3 regions of the Pseudalkalibacillus berkeleyi genome follow, and region 3 is predicted to be linked to each of the others. Evidence: a T-box and tRNA genes for the amino acid it is inferred to sense, from the RefSeq annotation. Region 3 holds a T-box; the other regions hold tRNA genes.

Region 1 (5,224 bases), on a different contig from region 3:
GGAGTACTGCTCCTCCCGGGTAACCGAAAACGACATCAACATCTTCTTGCTTCAAGGCATGAATAAGAGTCTCGGCACCAGTTAACCGCTGCTCTTGAGGTTCTGCCTTCACATTAGCCTTCATTTTGATCTCCTCCCTTTATTCGAAAAGTGTAAGCGCAATGGTAGTCACGAAGGTCACTGGAAGACCTTTGAGGAGCCTGTCGCCGCCGCAAGAGGTCTGAAGTGATCCGAGAGACTGTGCGCTGGAACTAGACATTACATCGTCGGCCTTCCATCAACTTTACTTTTGAAAGCTTTAAAACAATACAAAAAGCCTTTCCACCCACTACGACACGGTTTCGTTTCGTAAAGGATGAAAAGGCTCAATTCCTTTTCATGGTACCACCTTTGTTCATAGCATCTTCACAGACACTATCTCGGCGAGTCCAGCAAAATCTCAAGACTACACTTTTTTGATAACAGGTGTTTCTAAAAGAATCACCTGACCTCATTTACTAGCAACAAGCGTTCAATGTGGTACTCAGAGGAGATGTCACGAATGGATGTATTACCGGCTTCCAGCATGACCGGCTCTCTGTAAATACGTCTTCCATCCACTTTTCCCTCGTCAACGTTTTATCCTTATCAAACTTTTAAAATGCCACCTGTACTTGCTGATGTAACTAGCTTTGCATATCGAGCGAGATAGCCTTTCTTAATTTTCGGTTCAGGCTGAACAAACTTTTGTCTCCGCTCGGTTAATTCTTCTTCTGAAACCATCAGGTTAATCGTTCTATTTTCTAGGTCAATAAAAATTGAATCTCCATTTTCAACTAAAGCGATCGGTCCACCTTCAGCTGCTTCTGGTGAAATGTGTCCGACGGATATTCCTCGTGATGCCCCCGAAAAACGTCCATCCGTAATGAGGGCGACGTCTTTATCTAATCCACGACCTGCAATCGCTGCGGTTGGCGCGAGCATTTCTGGCATCCCAGGTCCACCTTTCGGGCCTTCATATCGGATGACAACGACATCTCCTTTTTGTACAGTGCCATCATCAATACCTTGTTGGGCTTCATCCTGGGTGTCAAAGCATATCGCTCTTCCCATGAACGTTTTGATCGAAGGATCCACTGCACCAACTTTAATGACACCGCCGTCCGGTGCGATGTTGCCATTCAACACCGATAATCCACCAACCTTACTATACGGATTGTCCTTCTTCCGGATCACTTGTTCATTTTTAATTGGATAGTCCTTTACCCGATCAGCCAGGGACGTCCCTGAGACGGTGATCCGATCTTTGTTAATCAATCCATCAATTTGACAAAGCTCATTGATAATTGCACTAATGCCACCAGCTTTCTCAACATCATCCATCGTGTAATCTGACGCTGGACTAATTTTAGCTAAGTAAGGCGTCCTTTCAGCAATTTCATTGATTCGGTTAAAATCGTAGTCAATCTCTGCCTCGTTCGCAATTGCAAGCGTATGAAGAACAGTGTTCGTTGAGCCACCCATCGCCATATCTAGAGCAAATGCATCATCAATGGCATCCTTCGTCACGATGTCCCTTGGCTTGATATCCTTCTTAATCATATCGACGAGGTTGTGTGCAGCTTGTCGAATCAGCTCATGACGCTTTTGGGAAGTCGCGACAATCGTTCCGTTACCTGGTAAAGCTAGTCCAACCATTTCCATAAGCGAATTCATCGAATTTGCTGTAAACATACCAGAGCATGAACCACATGTTGGACAAGCATTTTGCTCGATATCAAGAAGTTCCTCTGAGCTCATCGTTCCTGATTGGTGTTTGCCTACACCCTCAAATACGGATACGAGTGATAAAGGTGCACCGTCTTTTGATTTACCGCCTTCCATAGGACCACCGGAAACAAATACACTCGGGACATTCGTTCTTGCTGCTGCCATTAGCATACCTGGTGTGATTTTGTCACAATTCGGTATGAAGAAGACCCCATCAAACCAGTGTGCATTGATGACCGTTTCTGCTGCATCCGCAATGACTTCCCTGCTGGGTAGAGAGTACCTCATGCCGATGTGACCCATGGCAATGCCATCATCGACACCGATCGTGTTGAACTCAAATGGAATGCCACCAGCTTCTCGAATCGCTTCTTTTACAACTTCTGCAAACTTATTTAAGTGCATATGACCCGGAATAATATCGATATATGAGTTACATACACCGATAAATGGCTTTTCAATATCTTTCGTCTTTACACCCGTCGCTCGCAGTAAACTCCGATGGGGTGCACGGTCAATTCCTACTTTGATCATGTCACTACGCATCTCATCACCCCAACTATTTACCCTGCTTGAACTTCTTTTCGAGTATAGATTTTGTGTCCATCTTCCGTTACCGTTTGTCTGAATGATTCTAATAGCTGCTTCGTAATTTTTCCTGGACTGCCATCACCGATTTGACGACCATCCACTTTCACGACACCAATGACTTCAGCGGCCGTTCCTGTTAAGAAAACTTCATCTGCCGTAAAAACATCATGTCTTGTAAATACTTCTTCACGCATTTCAAAGCCTCGTAACTGTGCAATTTCCATAATTGCATTCCGAGTAACACCTTCAAGTGCCCCAACATATCCTGGTGGAGTTTTAATGACGCCACCTTTGATAATAAACACGTTGTCAGCAGATCCTTCCGCCACATAGCCTTGGTCATTTAGCATCAACGCTTCACTAACGCCCGCTAAGTTGGCTTCAATTTTCACTAAAATATTATTCAAGTAGTTCAATGATTTCACTTTCGGAGATAATACATCCGCTCTGTTCCTTCGACTTGCGACCGTTGCAATTTCCACACCCGTTTCATAAAGCTGTTCAGGAAACAGTGCGAGTTGTTCTGCAATCACGATGACTTGGGGTTCTTTACAATGAGTTGGATCTAATCCAAGGTTTCCAACGCCTCTCGATACGACGACACGGACGTAAGCATCATCAAGTTCATTCCGCCTCAAAGTTTCAGCAACAATTTCCGTTAGTTCATCTTTACTATACGGAATCTCTAGCATGATTGATTTCGCAGAATCGTATAAGCGATCAACATGTTCTTGCAAGCGGAATACATTGCCGTCATACATTCTAATCCCTTCGAACACCCCATCTCCGTATAGAAATCCATGATCATACACAGATACAACCGCCTCATTTTTATTTACATAGCGGCCGTTAAGGTAAATCCATTGTTCGCTCATGTCGATCGCTCCCTTCATCAAGAAATAATGGTCTATAATTGGTCAATGACAGGTGTTTAAAACCGTCAAATTTTTAAGTTGCGGACTATGTTACTCCCGTTTTTTGAAACAGTCAACCTTATTTTTTGACAATTTTGACTTCTCTGTTTATTCGTAAACGCTTACATGATATTGCCTACAATGTTTTAACCCTATTAAAATTTTTTTGAAAGTCCTGTTTTAGGTGCAAAATGAGATGAAATGACAAAAGGAAAATGACTAGCATGGAGGAATTGGAGTGATCGCTTTTTATGATTCATTTGGAGGAGATCATAGATAGAAAAAAAGACCCAAATGAAGGGTCTTTTCGATATATTTTGACATTATGTAAAACTGGGTGAAGGTGAGCCTTACCGTCGAATAAGCATGCAATTAACCTTTTTAAACACAAAAAAACACGAAACCTATGTTTCATGTAAAATGGCGGACCCGACCGGATTCGAACCGGCGATCTCCTGCGTGACAGGCAGGCATGTTAACCCCTACACCACGGGTCCAAAGTATGTATTATGTAAGTTTAATCGACGTAGTAAGTTTTAAATTGGTTGCACCCCTTCGGGTACTCCAGATGTTCATTGAGCAAGCTGTCATTTCAACGTCGTGCAATGAACTTAAATTGGTTGCACCTAAAGGTACTACAGTCTAAAACTAGCTACGATGTAAGTCGACGTAGTAAGTTTTAAATTGGTTGCGGGGATAGGATTTGAACCTATGACCTTCGGGTTATGAGCCCGACGAGCTACCAGACTGCTCCACCCCGCGCCGATAATAAAGTGTACGGATGATGTTTATTCCGTTTGTCGTCCTTTCCTCTACTAGTTCATGCTATCGAAGCTAGTTGCGTCAGGACAAGTCGACGTGATTTCACTAGAAGCTTATGCTCCTTGCTCCACCCCGCGCCGATAATAATTGGACGTTGTTGCTGTCCGTTATGTTTTGTCCTGTTTCAATCGGACAATTACTAATATACCATGTTGATATAGGACATGCAAGTGTTTTCTTATATTCTTTTTCTAATACAGGAAAGTGCTACCAAAATGGCAGCACTCTGCTCTATGATAATGCTACTTGAAACGCTTCTTCTATATCTTTATAATCCTCAATTCCTACTGAAATTCGGATTAAACTCTTCGTAATCCCCATCCGTTCTTGTTCAGATTTGGGTAACGCACGATGAGATGTACCAATAGGATAAGAAATTGTCGTCTCGACACCAGCTAGTGTTGGAACCACACCGATCCAATCTAACTTCTCGCTAAAAGTATTTGGATTAATGTCTTCACCTAACAGAATGGATACAATTGCACCATTCCCTTTTTCTGAAGCGTGCTCAGGATAATACACTTTTTTGATTCCCTCATGCTCTGATAAATAGCTAGCCAACCTCTGAGCATTTTGAATATGTTTTTCCATCCGTACACTCAAAGTTTTCAGTCCTCTACACGTTAACCAAGCTTCAAATGGGCTCAAGTTGCTGCCTAAATTCATGACCTTCTTCTTCGCTTTTTCGATCAAGACTTGATCACCAACAATAACCCCTGCTGTGATATCCGAGTGTCCGCCTATATACTTTGTCGCACTATGCGCCACAATATTGATTCCATCTAAATATGGCTGCATGAGATACGGTGTTGCAAATGTATTATCAATCATCGTCTTAATATTATATTCTTTACCTAACGCCACAATCGTAGATAAGTTTTCCACTCGTAAAAAAGGATTTGTTATTGATTCAGAATACAGCAAGACTGTATTGTCTTTTATTGCAGAACGAATACTGTCTTTTGATTCAAAAGAGACAAACGAAACTTCGATTCCAAAGGTAGGTAATTCTTTAGCGAGTAATTGATATGTACCACCGTAAAGGTCTTCGCATGCCACTATGTGATCTCCATGCTCAGCGACTGCAAGAATGCCTGCTAAAATTGCCGAAATCCCTGACGACGTCGCAACACCCTTAGGAGCACCTT
Region 2 (5,224 bases), on a different contig from region 3:
CTCAATAGAAGATGTCATACAAGCTTTAACTGAAAAAATGATCCGCCGTCACCCGCACGTGTTTGGGGATGATTCTCTAGACACAGCTGAGGAAGTGAAGAAAACTTGGGATGAGATTAAGAAAACTGAAAAAGGTGGAAAGAATGCGGCATCCGTTCTGGATGGGACCGACCGATATCCTGCCTTAATTAGAGCTGAGAAACTTCAGAAGAAAGCTGCGAAAGTAGGGTTTGATTGGGATGAAGTTGAACCGATTTTAGCTAAAATTAAAGAAGAACTAAACGAATTCCAACAAGCCGTCCAAAAGCAAGATGAAAGCGAAATGGAAAATGAATTCGGGGACTGTTTGTTTGCACTCGTTAATCTATGCCGTTATTATGGGATTGACCCTGAGCTTGCTCTCAATCGTACGAATCACAAATTTTTCAACCGATTTCGGTACATTGAGGATTCGCTTCAAGAGAAAGGTGTCCCTTTTGACCAAGTAACGCTCGAGGACATGGACGTTTTGTGGGAACAAGCAAAAAATATGTCAAAAAAGAAGGATTCTCTAGGAGAATAGAGAATTTTATTCTGTGGAATGGACAGAGATGTTGCTTCATGTGCGAATCTGTCTATCAAACAAGGTAAGAATAATAGGAGGTACATACAATGAATAAAAATGATCTAATCAACAATATTTCTGAAAAAGAAGGTCTAACGAAAAAAGACGTAGAAGCAGTTGTGAACGGATTGCTTACTGAAATTACAGATGCACTAAAAGAAGGCGACAAAGTACAATTTGTTGGATTTGGAACTTTTGAAACTCGTGAACGCTCAAGCCGTACGGGCCGTAACCCACAAACTGGTGAGTCTATCGACATTCCAGCATCAACTGTTCCTGCATTCCGTGCCGGAAACAAGTTGAAAGACGCTGTAAAGTAAATGCGTCTCGATAAATTTTTGAAAGTTTCTCGCTTGATTAAACGACGCACCGTAGCGAAAGAGATATCGGATCAAGGGAGAATCTTAATAAACGGGAACGCTGGTAAAGCGTCCTCAGTTATCCAACCGGGAGATGAACTGAAAATCCGGTTTGGACAAAAGATTGTTACGGTCAAAGTGGAAGATTTAAAAGAGACAACCAAGAAAGAGGATGCAGCATCTATGTATTCACTCGTTAGTGAGGAACGTGTTAACGAGTAACTGCGTGGAGCGAGTAAGACATTCTCGAATAAAACGGGGTTAATTTAAAAGAAAGATTGACTTACAGAAATGTCGGTCTTCATTACTTTATCATTTTGCAAAAATGGTGTGGTAGTGGCGACCGAACAGCTGGAGGTCAATCTTTTTTGGTTTGTTAGAAAAGAGGAATCGCCAAGGTAGCTCGGATGTCATTGGATACCGACAATTAAAGCTTGTTCTATTTAATCCTGTGTGCTCATACATTTGTACAAACTATGTTTGGAGGGGAGCACATGGATTCGTACTACGATTATAATGGTTCCAATTACAATAAACCTGAAACAGCACCGGATCATGATGTCAAGATGAGAGGTAGGAAAGCACTTGATATAACAGGTGTGAAGCAAGTAGAAAGCTTTGATAATGAGGAATTTTTGCTGGAAACCTCAATGGGATTCCTCGCAGTTAGAGGCTACAACTTAAAGATGAAGAACCTAAACCTAGAACAAGGATTAGTTTCAATTGAGGGAAAGGTGTACGACCTTGTTTATTTAGATCAGCAACAAGGGGAAAAAGCTAAAGGTTTTTTTAGCAAGCTGTTCAAATGAGCTTGACCGTCCAATTCTATACGATCCTGGCGATGATCGGAAGTGGGATTTGGATTGGAGCAGCCCTTGACACGTATCACAGATTCCAGCCTAGGGACAAGAAGTGGAACTGGTTAAGGTTTGTAAATGATATCGTCTTCTGGGTCTTACAAGCTCTTCTCATTTTCTATGTATTACTACAAGTGAATCACGGTGAAGTACGCGTCATTATTTTTCTAGCATTACTTTGTGGATTTGCCTGTTATCAAAGTTTATTGCAAAGAGGCTACAAAAAATTATTGGAGTACTTGATTACATTTTTCGTAGGGGTGACAAGAATGATTAAGAAATTAGTTTCCACTTTTGTCATCCATCCCATAAAAGTCATATTGAATCTCCTTCTTACCTTGAGTAAAATGATAGGTAGACTGCTATCATCTGTCCTTCTATTCATTTTAGGTATTCTTCTCTTCCCCTTTAAAATCATCGGTGTTTTCCTTCTTCAAAAAGTTTTGAAAAGGATTCAAGCGAAAATGCTAACAAAACTAAAGGGAAAAGCAGGAATATGGAAGAAGCCAACGAATAAAGTGAAAGACTGGATAGGGAAATTCAAAAGGTAAAAAGGGGGCTCAAGATGGTCCAACGAAATGACAAGGTAACAGCGTTAAACGAAAACATCATGAATCAGGAACGAAAAAAACAGGAACGTGCACATCGTAGAAAGAAAGGGCTTTACAGGCGTTTAGTGGTTTTCGGTGTACTGGTTGTCATCATGTTTACCGTCATGATTTCCACACTTACCTCACAATCTACTGTCATTGCAGAAAAGAAGGAAGAACGACAAAAAGTAGAAAAGCGTCTAGAAGAAGTTAAACAAGAAAAATCACAACTAAGCGAAGAAGTGAATAAACTACAAGACCCAGATTATATTGGTGAGGTAGCAAGAAGAGATTATAATATGTCCAAACCTGGGGAAACGATCTTCAAACTTCCTAAAAAGAAAGAGGAGTCTCGTTGACCATATATTTTGGGGCATGTATAATAAAGTAAATTTGATTTATTCATCTTTTTAAGGAGGAGCAATTTTTACAATGACAATTGAAGTAGGCAGCAAATTGAAGGGAAAAGTAACAGGCATTACCCATTTTGGAGCATTTGTCGAGCTGCCAGATGGTATCACCGGTTTAGTCCACATTAGTGAGGTTGCCGATAATTATGTCAAGGACATTAACGAACACCTAACTGTCGGAGATGAAGTTGAGGTAAAGGTCATCAATGTTGATAATGATGGCAAAATTGGACTTTCAATCAAGAAAGCGAAAGACCAACCACCAAGACAGAATCGCAGGCCAGACCGCCCTCGTGGAAAGGGAGGCAAACCTAGAAGACAGCAAAATGAAGTCGTTTCATTTGAAGATAAGTTGAATCGTTTCTTGAAGGATAGTGAAGATCGCTTATCCACTATAAAAAGGCAAACCGAATCAAAACGTGGAGGACGCGGTGCACGCCGAGGGTAATTCATCATCTGCTGCTTACCGATTGTAGTAAAATCAGCTCTAATCGGAATATGCAAGCAAAAATAGAAGAAGGACTGACAGCGATGTTAGTCTTTTTTTATGCGTTAAGAAGGTATATAATTTTTCAGATTCAGATTTACTCGACGTAATTGAAAATTCCTGTATTAAGTATAAGCGCAACTAAGGCTCACCCTACGCCAAGGCTTGGCTTTGCCAAGTTTTCTTTATTTGCCACCAACAAATCCAAAAAAACTATTGACTAGGTTTTGATTATCTTGTATTATTCTTGTTGTGTCTTTAAAACATATTGTTTATGGCGGTGTAGCTCAGCTGGCTAGAGCGTACGGTTCATACCCGTGAGGTCGGGGGTTCGATCCCCTCCGCCGCTACCATTTTTATAGGATTTTAAAAAGAGCAACGAATGATAAACGTCGAATTTCTACGTTACTCTGATTTTCCGGTTCTCATGTATAAACGACATACATTCCGATCCTCAAATTTATCGTGCCTTGAACTTCTAGTTTCTGATTCGTCTACTTTTTAACTTATAATTTAAGATTTTAAAAAGAGCAACGAATGATAAACGTCGAATTTCTACTTATATCATAAATATAAATTAGGCCCCTTGGTCAAGTGGTTAAGACACCGCCCTTTCACGGCGGTAACACGGGTTCGAATCCCGTAGGGGTCACCAATACATATAATGAGTAACTGTCCTTCATGTAAGGGACAGTTTTTTTGTGCTGAAAAATGGTTGAGAGTCTTCTTGTTTTTAATAGAAAGAAGATACAAAATGCCTAATCCCAACATATATTCTAGTGATGCTCAAAATAAGTGGTGAAAATATTACAGAGCAGGCGTCAACCCATCGACATATGACTCCATTTATGTAGAATCATATAAACTTTCTTCCATCCTGTAGTCCCTTCGCCATAATTCTCATTTCTAATTCACCTCTTACAAATAATGGGTGCGTATAGACGTCCCTAAGGATAAGGGCAAAGTATCTATCCCTATTTGATATTTAAAAAATTGAATCATATTGACGCTCGGCATCGTAACGCGTCGAGAAGTTTTTTTCCCTCCGCCTTACCTTTTGACAAAATATGAAAATGGTATGTGGTTAAATAGACAACACAAATCTATTAACGGGTGGTGCGGGGAATGATGCAAAAGGTTGGAGCCCATAGCAACCAAATACTGAGAAAGTTTGTTCTTGTTGAAAGGTTGAAAAACAATATTTCCATGCATACAAGAGAAGCAATCATGAGAGTCCAGCGCGTTCTCATGCATTGGAGTTTAGTGTTATTTTGTACAGGCTTCTTACTTGGACGAGCCTTTATACTTACCGAATTATCTCCATTTGCCATTCCATTCTTTGGTGCAGTCTTATTATTAAAGCGTGAGCGAGCAGGAGTGGCAGCGATCGCATTGTTAGCAGGTGCATTAACAACCTTTGATAAAACCGGGTTGTTCATCTCCGTTGGCCTAGCCGTCTTCTTCGTTATAAATGCCATTACTACTAATCTAGTAAAACAAAGTTTCAAAATCCTACCGTATACGGTTGTAGCGGCAAGCTTCATAACTCGGATGAGTTTGCTAACTTTTGCCTCAGAGTCAATTACTACAGGGACAATGTTAATGGTTGCAATAGAAGCGGGATTAAGCGGTATACTCACGCTGATCTTCTTACAAAGCATCCCTCTCCTTTCTATAAAGAAAATTCAACACTCCTTAAAAAATGAAGAGATTGTATGTTTTATTATCCTGCTCGCATCGGTTATGACAGGCACGATCGGTTGGCAAGTATACGATTTATCACTTGAACATATTTTGTCACGCTATCTCGTGTTAATCTTCGCTATTGTCGGTGGAACTGCGATTGGCGCAACAGTAGGGGTAGTAACAGGTCTTATATTAGGTCTTGCTAATATTGCGAGTCTCTATCAAATGAGT
Region 3 (5,224 bases):
GAGAAAAGATTCATGACAAGTATTATGATGTACCTGTTCCCGATCTCTACTGGGACAAAAACTCAAAATGGGTAGGAGATGTATCCTATTACTATTTTATACCAGTAGCAATACTTTTTTCGTACATCTTTTATAAATGGTTTCAGAGCACGAAAAGTCCATTATCGAAGGTGGTTTGGACAATCACTTTTATCATTGTTATATGTCTGTTCTTCATCTTTACATTTATTTTTAATTTTGGATACGGTTATAGACCTTAAGTGTGAAACTTTATAGGATTTAGACCGTAAGATTGGTTAGAGGTGATGGGATGAAATCGAATGCGATCTATTTTTCTGATAATTTCTTTTCCGCTGGTAAAACATCGATCTACGATGAAAACAAAGGTGAACTCGGTACGCTTGATTTGAAAAGTGCTTTTTCATCAAGCTTAAGTGTGTGGGATGCTTCAAATAATCTTGTCGTTGAGGGTCGTTTTCGCTTTTTTACAAGAAAATGGTTTGTCACAAATGCAACTGGACATGAACTGGGAACGTTGCGGCAAAAATGGTCGTTCTTTACGAAAAAATATGAGTATGAAACAAATGGTCGTGGCACATATTTGATCATTTCTGAAGGCTTTTCTAAGGAATACAGAGTTTTGAATCAAAACGAACAGATCGTTGCTCATTTTGAAAAAAAGAGTAATTTCTTTCAATCTGATGCATACAAACTGACCAATAATTCCGATGAACTGTCGAATGAAGAATTAGTTGCAATGGTTATGGGGATCACAATGATCATTAAACAAAATCATTCCGCCGCCAGTTCGCCTGCAGCGACATAGTTATTATATGAAGACGAATATTTAGATACTGTCCGTTTATTTTCAGCCTCTTATAGGTATATTACTATACAGGTTAGTTAAAAAGGAGCTGAAATTTCATGGCAGAGAAAGATCTTAAAGATAAAATTCTGAATGTGTTAGATAAAAGTAAATTCGGCACACTTGCTACAGTTAAGAACAACAAACCGCACTCACGTTATATGACCTATCATCATGACGATTTAACGCTTTATACACCAACTGATAAAGACACGCATAAAACAGAAGAAATCGAAGAAAATCCAAATGTACATATCCTACTCGGATACAATGGGGATGGCTTAAAAGATGCCTTTGTTGAAGTAGAAGGTACAGCTACTATTAAAAGTGATCAAGATCTAAAAGATAAACTTTGGTCAAAGAATATGGAGAAATGGTTTGATGGACCTAACGATCCTAATTATATTGTACTTGAAATCAAGCCGACTCTATACAGATTGATGAACAGCGATTCAAAAACACCACAAGTTTTAAAAGTATAGAATCACTAAATTTATACAGTATTAAACCACTTTCACTTGGAAGTGGTTTTCGTATTTTGTCACATTAGAGACAGTCATTTTCTGGTAAAATTATAGTAACAATTAAAATGAGGTGATGGGATGGATTTTTCTGCAGGTATGGCGGAAGAGAAAATCCGCGCAGCTTTACGTAGGGGAGAGTTTGATAACTTACCTGGAAAAGGGAAGCCGTTACCAAAAGATGATTTAGCAGGTGTGCCAGATGAACTACGCATCGGGTACAAAATCCTTAAAAATTCCGGATTTGTTCCACCAGAAGTCCAGTTGAAAAAAGACATCGTCACACTTGAAGAACTGATTGCCTATTGTAAAGATGAACACGAGCGGTCAGAGCTGAATAAAAGACTGAATGAAAAAGTCATCCGATTCAATCATTTGATGGAAAAACGTAAAATCAACCAAAGCTCAGCATTCAAATCTTATGAGAATAAAATATATCGGAAATTGTACTGAGGAGATTGAAATGATTTTAAATGTGAATATAGGGCAAATGCCAATACAATTAGACATGAAAGCGAACCTTTCTCATATCCTTAATATGATGGGACAGATTGAAGAAGGAGAGCTGCTCATTTTGCCAGAGGCGGCTTTATCAGGGTATGACCATGACCTTCGATTTCTAGACCAAATCGATGTCAATCAACTACAAGATTCACTTGATCACCTTACTGAACAAGTGAAAATGAGGAAAGTCCATCTCATATTTGGCAGTAGTTTACGTGAAAATGAAAAGTGGATTAATGCAGGTATTTATTTGTCCCCGGATGGAAATATGGAGGTTTATCGTAAAGTAAACCTAGCAACTCACGAAAGAAACGCATTCACGGCGGGCTCTCAACTGCCTATCTTTAACATGGAGACTAATCAAGGGGTAGTACGTTTTGGCATACAACTATGTAGGGAAATCCGGTTTCCTGAGCAGTGGAAGTTCCTGAGTATGGAAGGCGCACAATTCATCGCTTATCTTACAAATGTCATTTCAGTTGACAGTTTACCAGTTTGGAAAAGTCATTTGATCAGTAGGGCTGCAGAAAACCAACGATTCATCCTAGGCTCTAACGTTGCTGACCTTAATCAAGGCTGTCCTTCTATAGTGGTCTCTCCAAAAGGAGATGTATTAGAAGAAATAATTTCTGATAAGGTCGCATTGAAACGCGTACAAATTGATTTGTCATCGGTATCCAATTGGTATTTAGACCAGAGTAGGACGGATGTTGTCAAAATTAAGAGCGATATTACAAGATAAATAAAGGGATTTCGACATGAATAGGGAATAGTAGTATTAGCTTGCAAATCCTTTGTTAGGTGGTGACGAGAATGAGGCTTGTCAAACACTTAAATGATTTTCAACACATCAAGCGACAAGGAACTGGGTACTTCATTGTATTGGGACATAATCACAATAAAATTCACTCTGTCCAGTGTGCTTGGATTAAAGAAGAAAGCTTTATGCAGAAAGTCATCACGAACAACGGAAAGAATAGCAGCTACTATTGGGTCCAATTTTGGAATTCTACACAATCAACATTTAATGAAAAACCATGTCAAAAATGTATGTCCTAACAAATCACCTCCTATTATGGGAGGTTTTTTATTTAGTATGTTTACATTTGTTCCAAAATCTGTAATACTATCATAAATCATATAACCAAGTAATGATGAGGAAAGTAGATCTATAAGACATTCTACTAGAGAGCTTCGATATGCTGAAAAGAAGCGGATATCTTTGGATTGAAAATGGCCTCTGAACTTCACTTTGAACGTGTTTATTGGCACTAGTAAGGTGTGACGGGAGTTGGCATCCGTTAAAAATGTCAGAGTATAAGAGTGTGATTATCATTCACTCCGTACTTCATGAGGCTGACCGTGTGAACGTTCAGTAAAGTAAGGTGGTACCACGAGATAACCAATCCTCGTCCTTAGACAATTGTCTTAGGGCGGGGATTTTTTTATTTTACAAAAGGAGGCATTCACATGAGTGTTTTTATCGGAGGTGCATGGCCTTATGCGAACGGGTCATTGCATTTAGGTCATTTAGCTAGTTTATTGCCAGGAGATATATTGGCGAGGTATTACCGGCTTAAAGGTGAGGATGTGCTATATGTTTCAGGGAGTGATTGCAACGGTACTCCGATTGCCTTAAGAGCAAAAAATGAAGGTGTAGAAGCAAAGGTCATTACCGACAGATATCACACAGAATTCAAGGAGAGCTTTGACAGGCTAGGATTCACTTATGATCAGTATGTTCGAACGGATCATCCAGACCACCATAAAGAAGTGCAACATATTTTCAAATTACTAGTAGGTAATGGGCATTGTTACAAGAAGAAAATTAAACAAAGCTATTGTTCGACAGATGAACAATTCCTACCAGATCGTTATGTAGAAGGGGTATGCCCTGTCTGTGGAAGTCATTCAAGAGGCGATCAATGTGAAAACTGTTCAACAATCCTAGATCCAGTTGATCTAATTGATCCTATTTGCAAACTATGTGGAAACACGCCAGTGATCAAGGAAACAGAGCATTACTACTTCAACTTGAAAAACTTCCAATCAGGACTGAATGAATACTTAGCAGAAGCTGATCATGCTGGAAAGTGGCGGACGAATGCAATTCAAATGACTAAGCGCTATTTAACAGAAGGTCTGAGGGATCGTGCAGCGACTAGAGATATAGAATTAGGCGTACCAGTGCCAATGGAAGGATTTGAAGGTAAAAAAATATACGTTTGGATTGAAGCGGTAAGTGGATATTTAACTGCTAGTATGAAATGGGCAGAGGAACATGAAAAAGATTGGCGAGATTACTGGAATGACTCCACAAAATCTTATTATGTTCACGGGAAAGACAACATCCCTTTTCATTCGATTATTTGGCCAGCGATATTAAAAGGTGTCGGAGGTCTTAAATTACCGGATCATATCATATCTAGTGAGTATTTAACTGTTGAGAAAAAGAAGCTTTCAACGAGTCGAAACTGGGCCGTATGGGTACCCGATCTATTAGAAAATTATCATCCAGATTCTATTCGATATTACCTAGCCATTAATGGGCCCGAACAACGTGACGCAGATTTTTCTTGGCGAGAATTTATATATAGCCACAATAGTGAGCTGTTAGGGGCGTATGGTAACTTTGTGAACCGGACGCTGAAATTTGTAGAGAAATCATACGGTAGTTGCATCCCTGAAGCTAAACCTGATGAATTTGCGATACAAAAAGTGAAAGACACATATACAGTAGCTGGAAAAGCAATTGAAAAAGGAGAGTTCAAGTATGCGCTTGAGGCGATTTTCGATTTGGTCCGTTCGAGCAATAAGTATTTTGACGAACGGCAGCCATGGAAACAGGTGAATGAAGCACCGGATCAATGTGCTATTACACTCAATACGTGTACACAAATTATCGCCAATCTCGGAAACTTATTGTCACCCTTTCTGCCATTTTCCGCAGAAAAAATCCAGGAGCAGCTCGCATTCAAACCAAATTGGTCATTTATTGAGTTAGAACCAAAGCAAATTAAAGAGGTAAAACCTTTATTTGACCGAATTGATATTCATAGAATTGAAGGAGAACGAGCGAAGTTAGGAGAGTGATTCAAAATCAATGTAGCTTTCTTTGACCGTGATGGAACGATCATAGAGGATTATCCTGATGAACAATGGTCGCATGTTTCCCACCCTCAATTCAAGGATGGTGCGATTGAAACACTCCAAGAAGTTCAGTCTAAAGGTTATGAAATAATCATCATAACCAATCAATATTTGATCAATGAAGGATTCATAACTTTTGAGCGATACGAGAGTATTACAAAACAAATGATAGATGTACTACAAC

The links. A T-box is a leader RNA that pairs with one kind of tRNA and senses whether it is charged. The one in region 3 lies ahead of metG (methionine--tRNA ligase), so its partner is inferred to be a tRNA-Met.
Region 1: it has a tRNA-Met gene. The T-box ahead of metG (methionine--tRNA ligase) is inferred to sense a tRNA for this amino acid. The anticodon was not compared.
Region 2: it has a tRNA-Met gene. The T-box ahead of metG (methionine--tRNA ligase) is inferred to sense a tRNA for this amino acid. The anticodon was not compared.

What each region holds. Positions count from the first base shown of each region.
Region 1 covers NZ_JAKIJS010000005.1:902-6,125, reverse strand. Annotated here, with positions in the region: gene ilvB (acetolactate synthase large subunit) at 1-124, opposite strand, end outside; gene ilvD (dihydroxy-acid dehydratase) at 628-2,295, opposite strand; gene ilvE (branched-chain-amino-acid transaminase) at 2,313-3,215, opposite strand; tRNA gene L2716_RS17470 (tRNA-Asp) at 3,676-3,751, opposite strand; tRNA gene L2716_RS17465 (tRNA-Met) at 3,940-4,016, opposite strand; gene L2716_RS17460 (trans-sulfuration enzyme family protein) at 4,308-5,224, opposite strand, start outside.
Region 2 covers NZ_JAKIJS010000006.1:33,235-38,458, forward strand. Annotated here, with positions in the region: gene yabN (bifunctional methyltransferase/pyrophosphohydrolase YabN) at 1-562, shown strand, start outside; gene L2716_RS17925 (HU family DNA-binding protein) at 652-924, shown strand; gene L2716_RS17930 (RNA-binding S4 domain-containing protein) at 925-1,185, shown strand; gene yabP (sporulation protein YabP) at 1,458-1,772, shown strand; gene yabQ (spore cortex biosynthesis protein YabQ) at 1,769-2,371, shown strand; gene L2716_RS17945 (FtsB family cell division protein) at 2,386-2,769, shown strand; gene L2716_RS17950 (S1 domain-containing RNA-binding protein) at 2,843-3,268, shown strand; tRNA gene L2716_RS17955 (tRNA-Met) at 3,584-3,660, shown strand; tRNA gene L2716_RS17960 (tRNA-Glu) at 3,888-3,962, shown strand; gene spoIIE (stage II sporulation protein E) at 4,433-5,224, shown strand, end outside.
Region 3 covers NZ_JAKIJS010000002.1:119,640-124,863, forward strand. Annotated here, with positions in the region: gene L2716_RS16050 (hypothetical protein) at 1-260, shown strand, start outside; gene L2716_RS16055 (LURP-one-related family protein) at 311-826, shown strand; gene L2716_RS16060 (pyridoxamine 5'-phosphate oxidase family protein) at 925-1,347, shown strand; gene L2716_RS16065 (DnaJ family domain-containing protein) at 1,468-1,839, shown strand; gene L2716_RS16070 (carbon-nitrogen hydrolase family protein) at 1,850-2,632, shown strand; gene L2716_RS16075 (hypothetical protein) at 2,704-2,949, shown strand; T-box leader at 3,033-3,310, shown strand; gene metG (methionine--tRNA ligase) at 3,361-4,983, shown strand; gene L2716_RS16085 (HAD-IIIA family hydrolase) at 4,990-5,224, shown strand, end outside.